Regions from separate parts of the Streptomyces sp. NPDC087906 genome, predicted to be linked through region 1. Evidence: riboswitches for the same ligand, from Rfam matches in the RefSeq annotation. Region 1 holds a riboswitch; the other holds the start of a gene.
What was found. A riboswitch is a leader RNA that binds a small molecule or an ion and turns the genes downstream of it on or off. The one in region 1 is predicted to bind cyclic di-AMP.
Positions count from the first base shown of each region.

Region 2: it holds a riboswitch for cyclic di-AMP, as region 1 does, so the genes downstream of both, ACZ63I_RS07015 (LysM peptidoglycan-binding domain-containing protein) here and ACZ63I_RS13110 (M23 family metallopeptidase) in region 1, are expected to answer to the same signal.

Region 1 is NZ_JBVJLC010000003.1:829,779-835,261, reverse strand. Features, by position in the region: gene ACZ63I_RS13115 (M16 family metallopeptidase) at 1-955, shown strand, start outside; cyclic di-AMP (ydaO/yuaA leader) riboswitch at 1,137-1,298, shown strand; gene ACZ63I_RS13110 (M23 family metallopeptidase) at 1,312-2,088, shown strand; gene ACZ63I_RS13105 (HPr family phosphocarrier protein) at 2,389-2,670, opposite strand; gene ACZ63I_RS13100 (bifunctional acetate--CoA ligase family protein/GNAT family N-acetyltransferase) at 2,813-5,483, shown strand, end outside.
Region 2 is NZ_JBVJLC010000002.1:376,026-381,508, forward strand. Features, by position in the region: gene ACZ63I_RS07005 (glycosyltransferase family 2 protein) at 1-1,521, opposite strand, end outside; gene ACZ63I_RS07010 (hypothetical protein) at 1,816-2,025, shown strand; gene ACZ63I_RS07015 (LysM peptidoglycan-binding domain-containing protein) at 2,034-2,891, opposite strand; cyclic di-AMP (ydaO/yuaA leader) riboswitch at 2,894-3,060, opposite strand; gene ACZ63I_RS07020 (DUF6221 family protein) at 3,512-3,910, shown strand; gene ACZ63I_RS07025 (LTA synthase family protein) at 4,091-5,483, shown strand, end outside.

The DNA of each region.
Region 1 (5,483 bases):
CCGCAACCGCCTCGACGAGATCCCGCACGAGACGGCCAACCCGGGCCGCCGCGCCGCCAAGCAGCTCTCCAGGGAGCTGTTCCCCGCCTCCCTGCGGATGTCCCGGCCGCGCCAGGGCACCGAGGAGACGGTCGAACGGATCGACGCGGCGGCCGTGCGCGCCTTCTACGACGCGTACGTCCGCCCGGCCACGGCCACCGCCGTGGTCGTGGGGGACCTCACCGGCGTCGATCTGGACCAGGTGCTCGCCGACAGCCTCGGCGACTGGACCGGCAACACGGCCGAGCCGCGCCCGGTTCCGCCGATCAGCGCCGACGACACGGGCCGCGTCGTGATCGTGGACCGTCCGGGCGCCGTGCAGACGCAGTTGCTGATCGGCCGCATCGGCGCCGACCGGCACGACCGCGTCTGGCCGGCCCAGGTGCTCGGCACGTACTGCCTGGGCGGCACGCTGACCTCCCGGCTCGACCGGGTGCTGCGCGAGGAGAAGGGCTACACGTACGGCGTACGGGCGTTCGGCCAGGTGCTGCGCTCGGCCGCCGACGGTACGGGCGCCGCGATGCTCGCCATCAGCGGTTCGGTGGACACGGAGTCCACGGGCCCGGCGCTGGACGACCTCTGGACGGTGCTGCGCACCCTCGCCGCCGACGGCCTCACCGAGGCCGAGCGGGATGTCGCCGTGCAGAACCTGGTCGGGGTCGCCCCGCTGAAGTACGAGACGGCCGCGTCCGTCGCCGGGACGCTGGCCGACCAGGTCGAGCAGCACCTCCCGGACGACTTCCAGGCGCAGTTGTACGCGCGGCTGGCCGAGACGGGCACGGTCGAGGCGACGGCGGCGGCCGTGAACGCGTTCCCGGTCGACCGGCTCGTCACGGTGCTCGTCGGTGACGCCGCGCAGATCAAGGAGCCGGTCACGGCTCTCGGTATCGGCGATGTGACGGTCGTCGCGGGCTGATCGCTCCGCACGCCGAGCGATGGAAAGGGAGAACCCCGGTGCGGGTGGCCGGGGTTCTCCCTTTTGCCCGCTCTGCCCTGTGGTGTGCGCTACAAATGCCCGCGCGGTTTTGGCGATGCGAAGTCCGCCCGCTTAGCGTCGGTCGGGCTGTCCGCCAGTCACCAGCCGCGACCGCGGCATCGGGCAGCCATCGCCGAGTCCCCGTCAGGCGCGAGCCTGGGGAGCCGGGGACCCACGTCCCTGGGGTGAATCGGATGCCTTCGCCGACCGCGCGGAGGTGCCCGTAGGAGACCTTCCTGCTCCGAACCCGTCAGCTAACCCGGTAGGCGAGAAGGAAGGAAAGGACCAGCCACTCCATGGCGTTCACCCGTCCCACCGGGAAGCACCGTGCCCGCAGACGTCCCACCCGCAGGAGCCTGAGCGTGGCGGGCGTCGCGACGCTCACCGTCGGCGGAGTCGTCGGAGCACTGTCCTCCCAGGCGCTCGCCGCCGAGCCCGAGGGCCCGGCCGCAGGACAGGGCAGCACCACCACCCAGGCCATCGTCATCGGCGACTCCATCAGCGACACGATCGCCGCCCAGGCGACGGCCCAGCGGGCGGCGGCCGAGCAGGCGAAGCGGGTCGCCGCGGCCAAGGCCGAGGCGAAGCGGAAGGCGGAGGCGCGCGCCCAAGAGGTGCGCGAGGCCAGGCAGCGCGCCGCACGCGCCGCCGCGCGCAAGCGGCTGAACGCCTTCCGGACGCCGGTCGCGCACGCGTACGTGAGCACCGGCTACGAGAGCGGCGGGGCGCTGTGGTCGTCCGGCAGCCACACCGGCATCGACTTCCACGCCGCCACCGGCACCGAGGTGGTCGCCGTCGGCGCCGGCACCGTCGTGGAGGCGGGCTGGGGCGGCGCGTACGGCAACAACGTGGTGATCAGGATGCGCGACGGCATGTACACGCAGTACGGCCATCTCTCCTCGATCCAGGTCTCGGTCGGCCAGTCCGTCATGCCGGGGGAGCGGATCGCCCGCTCAGGAGCGACCGGCAACACCACCGGGCCGCATCTGCACTTCGAGGCCAGGACGAGCCAGGAGTACGGCACGGACGTCGACCCGCTGGCGTATCTGCGCGAGCACGGCGTGCACGTCTGACGGCGGCGGCGGCGACACGCGGGCGCACGCGGACACGGAAGCGGGGGGGGGGGCCCCCCCCCGGGGGGGCCCCCCCCCCCCCCCCGCCCCGGGGGGGGGGGGGGGGGGGGGGGGGCGGGGGGGGGGGGGGGGCCCCCCCCCCCGCCCCCCCCCCGCGTGCCGCCGCCGCCGCGCCGGGGGCGCCGCGGGGCGCGGGGGCGCCGCCCCGCCGGCCCGCCGCCCCCCGGGCGGGGGGGGCCCCCCCCCCGGCGGGGGCCCCCCCGCCGCTCTCCTACGGACGCTTCGGACGTGCCGAGCGGGTCAGACCGTCTCGGGAAGCTCGTCCAGCCCCTCGGCCACCAGCTTCGACAGCCGGTCGAGCGCCGCCTCGGCGCCGTCGGCGTCGGATGCGAGCACGACCTCCTCGCCGCCCTGCGCACCGAGTCCCAGCACGGCGAGCATGGACGCGGCGTTGACCGGGCTGCCGCCTTCCTTCGCGATCGTGACGGGGACGCCGGAGGCCGTGGCGGCGCGGACGAAGATGGATGCGGGGCGGGCGTGCAGGCCCTCGGCCCAGCCGACGTTGACGCGGCGCTCAGCCATGGTGTTGCCCTTCAAGTCTCAAGAGGTTGTCTAGACCAGTCTCTCATGTGCAGCCGAAACGGTTCTGCCGCCCCAGGGTGCCCCGCCCCGCCACCGGCCGCGACCGCTGCGTACGCCGCGGTCCAGGCCATAGGCTGGGCTTATGACGCCGTCGGATCACGCGTACCCCGATCACTGGGAAGCAGACGTGGTGCTGCGCGACGGAGGCACCGCACGGATCAGACCCATCACCGCCGACGACGCCGAACGGCTGGTGAGCTTCTACGAGCAGGTCTCCGACGAGTCCAAGTACTACCGCTTCTTCGCGCCGTACCCCCGGCTCTCCGACAAGGACGTGCACCGGTTCACCCACCACGACTACGTCGACCGGGTCGGACTCGCCGTCACCGTGGGCGGCGACTTCATCGCGACCGTCCGCTACGACCGGATCGACGAGCTGGGCCGCTCGGCCTCCGCGCCCGCCGACGAGGCGGAGGTCGCCTTCCTCGTGCAGGACGCCCACCAGGGGCGCGGCGTCGCCTCCGCGCTGCTCGAACACATCGCGGCCGTCGCGCGCGAGCGCGGTATCCGGCGCTTCGCCGCCGAGGTGCTGCCCGCCAACAACAAGATGATCAAGGTGTTCCGGGACGCCGGATTCACCCAGAAGCGCAGCTTCGAGGACGGCGCCGTACGCCTCACCCTCGACCTCGAACCCACCGCGGAGTCGCTGGCCGTCCAGCGCGGTCGCGAGCAGCGGGCCGAGGCCCGCTCGGTGCAGCGGCTGCTCGCCCCCGGATCCGTGGCCGTCGTCGGCACCAGCCGCACACCGGGCGGCGTCGGCCGCACCGTCCTGCGCAACCTCCTCGGCTCGGGCTACACGGGTCGTACGTACGCGGTCAACAGCGCCTTCGCCGACGACGCGGGCGAGCTGGACGGCGTACCCGCCCTGCGCTCGGTCGCCGCCGTCGAGGGCCCCGTCGACCTGGCCGTCATCGCCGTACCCGCCGACCGGGTGCCGGAAGCCGTCGCCGACTGCGGCGCCCACGGCGTACGGGGCGTGGTCGTGCTCTCCGCCGGATACGCCGAGAGCGGCGACCGGGGCAGGGAGCGCCAGCGCGCCCTGCTGCGGCAGGCCCGCTCGTACGGGATGCGGCTCATCGGCCCCAACGCCTTCGGGATCATCAACACCGCCGACGACGTACGGCTGAACGCCTCCCTCACACCGCAGTCGCCGCACCGCGGCCGTATCGGACTCTTCACCCAGTCGGGCGCCATCGGCATCGCCCTGCTCTCCGGTCTGCACCGGCGCGGCGCCGGTCTGTCGTCGTTCGTCTCGGCGGGCAACCGCGCCGACGTCTCGGGCAACGAGTTCCTGCAGTACTGGTACGAGGACCCGGAGACCGACGTCGTCCTCATGTACCTCGAATCGCTCGGCAACCCGCGCAAGTTCACCCGGCTCGCCCGGCGGATGGCCGCCACGAAACCGGTCGTCGTCGTCAAGGGCGCCCGGCACAGCGGCAGCGAGCCGCCCGGCCACGCCGTCCCGGTCAGCCGCATCCCGGAGGGCACGGTCTCGGCCCTGATGCGGCAGGCCGGCGTCATCCGCGTCGACACCGTCACCGAGATGGTCGACGCGGGACTGCTCCTCGCGGGCCAGCCGCTGCCCGCCGGGCCGCGCGTCGCCATCCTCGGCAACTCCGAATCGCTCGGCCTGCTCACCTACGACGCCTGCCTCGCCGCCGGGCTGCGCCCGCTGCCGCCGCTGGACCTGACGACGGCGGCGACCCCCGAGGTCTTCAGCGCCGCGCTGGCCACGGCCGTCGTCGACCCGGCCTGCGACGCGGTCGTGGTGACGGCGATCCCCGGCGTCGTCGCCGACGACGGCACCGCCCATCCCGCCGACGGCCCCGCCCTGGCGGCCGCCCTGAGGGAAGCGGCCCCCGACGCCCCCGCCAAACCGGTGGCCGTGGTCCATGTGGAGATCGAGGGCCTGGCCGAGGCCCTGGGAGCGGCGGACTCCACCGCCGCCGGCCGGCGGATCCCCGCCTACCCCGCCGCCGAGCGGGCCGTACGGGCGCTCGGCGAAGCCGTCAAGTACGCGCAGTGGCGGCGGGAGGCCGCAGCCGTCGGGCGGGTCCCGGAGTACGAGAACATCGCCGAGGGCGAGGCCGCGGCCCTCATCACCCGGCTGCTCGGCGCCGCCCCCGACACCCGGGGGATCGCCCTGTCGGCGGCCGACTCGCGTGCGCTGCTCGGCCACTACGGCATCGCCGTCCGGCCGACGCTGGCGGCGCCCGACCCCGACACCGCCGTCGAAGCGGCCGACGCCCTCGGCTATCCCGTCGCCCTCAAGACCACGGCGCCGGGGCTGCGGCACCGCGCCGACCTCGGCGGCGTACGGCTGGAACTCGGCGACGCGAAGCGGCTGCGGCTCGCCTACCAGGAGCTGACCGAGGCCCTCGGCAGCCCCGCCGAGCTGCGGCCCGTCGTCCAGGCCATGGCGCCGCGCGGCCTCGACACCGTCGTACGCGCGACGTTCGACCCGGCGGCGGGTGCCGTGCTCTCCTTCGGTCTCGCCGGGGCCGCCTCCGAACTGCTCGGGGATGTCGCGCACCGGCTGGTGCCCGCCACCGACCGCGACGTCGCCGAACTCATCAGGTCCATCAGGGCGGCGCCGCTCCTCTTCGGCTGGCGCGGCGCTGCCCCCGTCGACACGGCGGCCCTGGAGGAACTGCTGCTGCGGCTCTCGCTGCTGGTCGACGACCATCCCGAGATCGTCTCCGTCGCGCTCGAACCCGTCGTCGTCGCCACCCACGGGCTGTCCGTGCTCGACG
Region 2 (5,483 bases), on a different contig from region 1:
CAGCCAGAGCTGGCGGCCCGGCTGACCGGCGGTCAGTTGGAGCTGGGAGTGCGGCCCGAACCAGTTGGGGACGAGGATGCGGCCGCCGATGCGCCGCACCGGGAGATGGGGCCGGTCGTCGCTGGCGACTCTGGCCCGCCGACCGAGGCCCAGCACCTGGTAGTTGAGCCACACATGGTGGCGACCGCTCGCCAGCGGGTTGCCGCCGGCGAGCGAGTGCGGGTCGAGCAGGGTCTCGCCCGTGATCACCACTTCGTGCCGTCCCGCGCCGAGCGGCCGCAGTTCCGGGGTCAGTTCGCTGTCGGGATACCACCAGTGGCCGTCGGAGGTGTTCTGTACGAGCAGCTCGCCCGTGGCATAGGAGAAAGGATCGGTCACCTCGAAGTCCTCCGCGCCTTCGATGCCCGCCAGCAGTTCGGGATCGAGGAACATCTTTCCGTCGCGCTGCACGAGAACCAACGGCTCACCATTCGGCCGGACATGACGGACCGTGGTGCGCACCACGAGTTTGTCCTGCCGCCAGAAAGGCTTCTCCATGTCGAGCCGCGGTCTGATTCCGCCGGTGCGCCGGGCGAGTTCGACAAGGGATTCCAGCCGGCCCTCCTCCAGCAGGGTGGCCCGCAGTCCTCCGACGGCCGGCATTCCCTCTCTGACCCCCGGTGGGAAACATTCAAGCGCCATCCGCCGAACGACATCGAAATACGTGCGCAGTTGAGTCCCGGTCCGTTGCAGAACGCGCGGCTCGGTCACCGGTCGGAGTAATTCCACCCGATAGGAGCGCCGTAGCAGTCTGTCGCGCAACTCCCCCGGTTCGGTGCCCTCCTTGATGGCGTCGACAACGTGCCGCAGATGGCGGTAATACGTGTCGGCCGTCGTGGCGCCGCTGCTGCTGTTGCCGCCGTCCGCCCGGCGGACCCAGCGGTAGGTCGGATAGTCGCCGAGAATGGAGACGGTTCGCGCGCGGGTGTACGCGCGCGCCATGAAGAGCTGGTCTTCGAGCCGGACGCGCCCTTCGGGGAATGTGATGCCGTGATCCAGCAGAAAGGATCTTCGGAACATCTTGTGCGGCGTCAAACTCTCGATCAGCGGCGCGTCCTTGACCGTGCAGCGCTCGACGGTCCGCTTGAACACGTTGCTCGGTCCCGTCATCGTGCCGTACATCTTGCCGAGCACGATGTCCGAGTCGTTCCGCTCCCCCAGTCTGACCAGGCGTTCCAGCGACTCCGGGGCGAGTTCGTCGTCCTGGTCCACGAACTGCACGTACTTGCCGCGGGCCAGTCGCACGCCGACGTTGCGGGGTTTGCCGGGCCAGCCGGAGTTCTCCTGATGGTGGACGCGCACATGCGGGTGGCGGGCGGCGAGCCGGTGCAGCCGATCGGCCGAATCGTCCGTCGACCCGTCGTTCACGTAGAGAATCTCGTAGGCGTCGGATCCGAGGCTCTGGCCGGTCAGTGATGCGGCGCAGCGGTCCAGATGCTCTCCGGCGTTGTAAACCGGAATCACTATGCTCACTTTCAGCATTCGGGCTCCCTCGTCAACAGCGGCGGTCACCGAGTGAGATTCATCCACACCCTAGAAGGTTGTACGTAAATATGACTTCGACACGACGGATGCCGTTTCCCCGCCGTTCATTCGGCCGAGCCGGCACGTCGGGTCTGCGCCGGGCCCGGAGGGCGTGGCGGATGGCGACTTGACGCCTGTTCAGAAACGGCCCGACGGGCTATCGTCCGCAGGGATCGCACTCTGCGCATCGTTGCCGATGCGTCCCACCGCGGGCAGGAGTCACGCCCCGCTCCGAGACCCGGAGGCCCGGCGATGCTCTTCTGGACCCTCGCCCTGCTGCTCACCCTGATCGCCTTCGGCAGCATCGGCTACGCGATGGCCGGGCTCGGCCGGGGCAGCGGACGCACCGGTGCGCGCCGTGTCGGCGCCTGCGTGACGCGCCGCATCCCCAGCATGCCGAACGGACCCACCCCCGCCGGACGTGTGCGTCGTCCGGCCGGAGTGGGCCCGTCGGGTGGGTGAAGGTCCGGTCAGTAGGGACCGTTCACGTTGTCGATCGAGCCGTAGGTGGCAGCCGCGTAGTTGCACGCGGCGGTGATGTTGGCCACCGGGTCGTAGCTGTCCATGGACGTGCCGTCCACGTGGTACGCCTGGAACGTCGGGTCGATGACCTGCAGCAGCCCCTTGGACGGCGTGCCCGCGGCGGCGTTCGAGTCCCAGTTGTTGATGGCCGCCGGGTTGCCGGACGACTCCCGCATGATGTTGCGGTAGATGCCGTCGTAGCTGCCCGGGATGCCGTGGGCGGCCATGATGTCCAGCGACTCCTTGATCCAGCCGTCCAGGTCGTTGGTGTACGACTTCGCCGCCGTCTCGATCGGGGTGGTGCTCGTACCGCCCTGGGCGCTCTTGCCGGACGCCGAGGGGGCGGCGGCGGCCGCGGCCGGCTTGGCCTCGGCCTTCGGAGCGGCCTTGACGGCGGTCCTGCTCGCGCTCTTGGCGGCGGTCGTCGCGGCCGGCTTCGACGCGGCCTTGCCGCCCAGGGTCAGCTTGAGACCGGGGTGGATCAGCGACGGGTTGTCGCCGACGGCCTGCCGGTTGTCCTGGTAGAGCTTCTTCCAGCCACCGCTCAGCGAGTGGCTGCGGGCGATCTTGGCGAGCGAGTCGCCGTGGACCACGGAGTACGTCCTCGAAGCGGCCTTCTTGGCGGCCACGACGGACGCGGGCGCCGACTTCACTGCCGATGCGACGGCCGAGCTGTGTACGGACGGCGCCGCTGTGGCGGTGGTGGCGGCCACCAGCGGAATGGTGAGCGCCGCACCACCCGTACCGAATGCGATAAGGCGTCGGGTGAGCCGGCCGGTACGGGGACGACGGTGCTTCCTGGGCATGACTAATTCCTCTCCGTCGCCTACGAGGTGAGCTGTCGGGTTCGGACTGGAGATGTCCGGCCGCACCTGAATGCGACTTCACCCCTAGCCGGTCCTGGATGAGGACCGGCGGCTTACCTTGGTTCCCCCGCTCCTGCCGTAAGTGAGTGGGATTGGGTTTTCCGGACGGCGGCAGGATTAGGCGGTCCACCCGGAGTGACGTGAACGTAAGCGACAACAGTCGGCCGGAACAAGTCCCGCATTACAGAAACATCTCGAATCAGGAATGCGAAGGAGCGGCAATCCCGTTACCCGCAGGACGTTCGAGAACTCAACTTTCCTTCTGTGCGAGGGAAATGGCAGCGGACCGCTCTCCCGACCGACATGTCCTTACGTGACACACATCACGGAGATATGGCGCAACCGCGCGCTTCAACGAGGAACGGGGGGCGACAAGTTGCTTTTTCGGTGGCTATACGGACGTGACGGTTAATACCGTCAAATCGCCCATATGGGCGGTGTTCGTGCGGTCGCCGGTGAGGCAAGTGCCGTTGCCGCGCGGGGGTATCCTTCCTGACGGCCGTCCCAGCCCGCCAAGCCCACTGACAGCTCTGGACGGGCCGTTTCGAGGAGCAAGACGCGTGAACGAGAACGACGCACTGATCGCCTTCGTCCGGGCCCGGCTGGACGAGGAGGAGCAGATCGCGCGGGGCGGTGGCGGCGACACGTGGCGCTGCCCGCCGGAGCGGCCGGGCGAGGTCCACAGCACGACGGGCCCGATCGCCTTCAGCATGAAGGACTACGGCTACGACCGGCACATCGCCCACCAGGACCCGGCGCAGACCCTCCGCCGCATCGAGACCACCCGGGTGCTCCTCGGTGAGTACGCCGAGGTCGCCGAGTTGGACGTGGACCGCCCCGCCCGCGATTTCCCCTCCGGGCGCGCGGTCGGCCTGGGGTTCGTCGTCCGGCAGATCGCGGCCGAGCACGCGGGACACGCCGACTACCGGGTGAAGTGGCTCCCCCGGTTCGCGGGTTGAGCTGACGGACGGCCGGGACCGCCGCTCGCGGCCCTGCCGCGTGACCGTGATTTCCGCAGTCGTGCGTTGAACGAAACGCATCGCTGGGCCGTACACCAGTCTGCGGCCCCGACCCTCTGTGCCTGGTCCGCGATGTCACCACCGGGCCTCGCGCGGAAGGAACTTGGGTTGTCGCCCTTCATGAAGTCTCGTCAACTGCCGGACACGGACAAGACCGGCGAGAAGGGGAACCCCGGCCCCGACGGCCCTGTCGACGGCTCCCCCGACACACCAGGCGCCGACACACCAGGCGCCGGCACTCCCGGGGCCGGGGCTTCCGGCACCTGGCGGGAGAGGCGCCCCGGCGTCGCCCGAGCTGCGGCGCTGGTGCTCACCGGGCTCGCCGCCGTGCTCGTCCTCCTCGCGCTGCTGCTGCCGAACAACCTCACGGATCCCACCGTCTCCGCCTTCCTCCGGATCCCGGTGGAGGGCTTGGTCGGCGCGGCCGTACTGCCGTTCCTGCCGCAGCGGGCGCGGCGGGTGGTGGCGATCGCCGCCGGGGTGGCCCTCGGTCTTGTGACCATCCTCAAGTTCCTCGACATAGGTTTCTACAACGAGCTGGACCGGCCGTTCGACGCGCGGCTCGACTGGTTCCTGTTCGACGACGCCGAGGCGTTCCTGCGGGACTCGGGCGGCCAGGCGCTCGCCGTCGGCGCCGTGATCGGGGTCATCCTGATCGTCGCCGCCGTGCTCGTCCTCATGCCGCTCGCGGTGCTCAGGGTGAGCCGTCCCGTGGTCCGCGACACCAGGGCCACGCTCGGCACCACCGCGGTCCTCGGCGTCGCGTGGATCATCTGCGCCGCGCTCGGTACGCAGCTCGCCGGGGCGCCGGTGGCGTCCCGGAGCACCGGCGAGCTGGTCTACAGCCATGTGAAGCAGGCGCGCGACAGTCTGCGGGACGAGCGGCAGCTCGCCAAAGCCGCGGCCGTCGACCCCTTCGGCAAGACGCCGCCCGACCAACTGCTCACCGGGCTGCGCGGCAAGGACGTCATCTTCGCCTTCATCGAGAGCTACGGCCGCAGCGCGGTCGAGGATCCGTCGATGGCGCCGCAGATCGACGCGATGCTGGCGGAGAACACGAGCAAGCTGCGCGCGGCCGGGTTCTCCTCCCGCAGCGCGTTCCTCACCTCGCCGACGGCGGGCGGCGGGAGCTGGCTGGCGCACTCCACGTTCCTGTCCGGGCTGTGGATCACCAACCAGCGCAGCTACGAGACCGTCACCTCCGGCGACCGGATGACACTCACCGGCGCCTTCCAGCGTGCCGACGCGTGGCGGACGGTCGGGATCATGCCGGGGGTCACCCGGGCCTGGCCGGAGGGGAAGTTCTTCGGCCTGGACAACATCTACGACTCCCGGCAGCTCGGCTACCAGGGCCCGTCCTTCGGCTGGTCCCGGATGCCCGACCAGTTCGTCCTGTCGTCCTTCGAGCGGCTCGAACACGGCACACCGGGCCCCAAGCCGCTGATGTCGGAGATCATCCTCACCTCCAGCCACAACCCGTGGGCCCCGCTCCCCACGTCGGTCGGCTGGGACC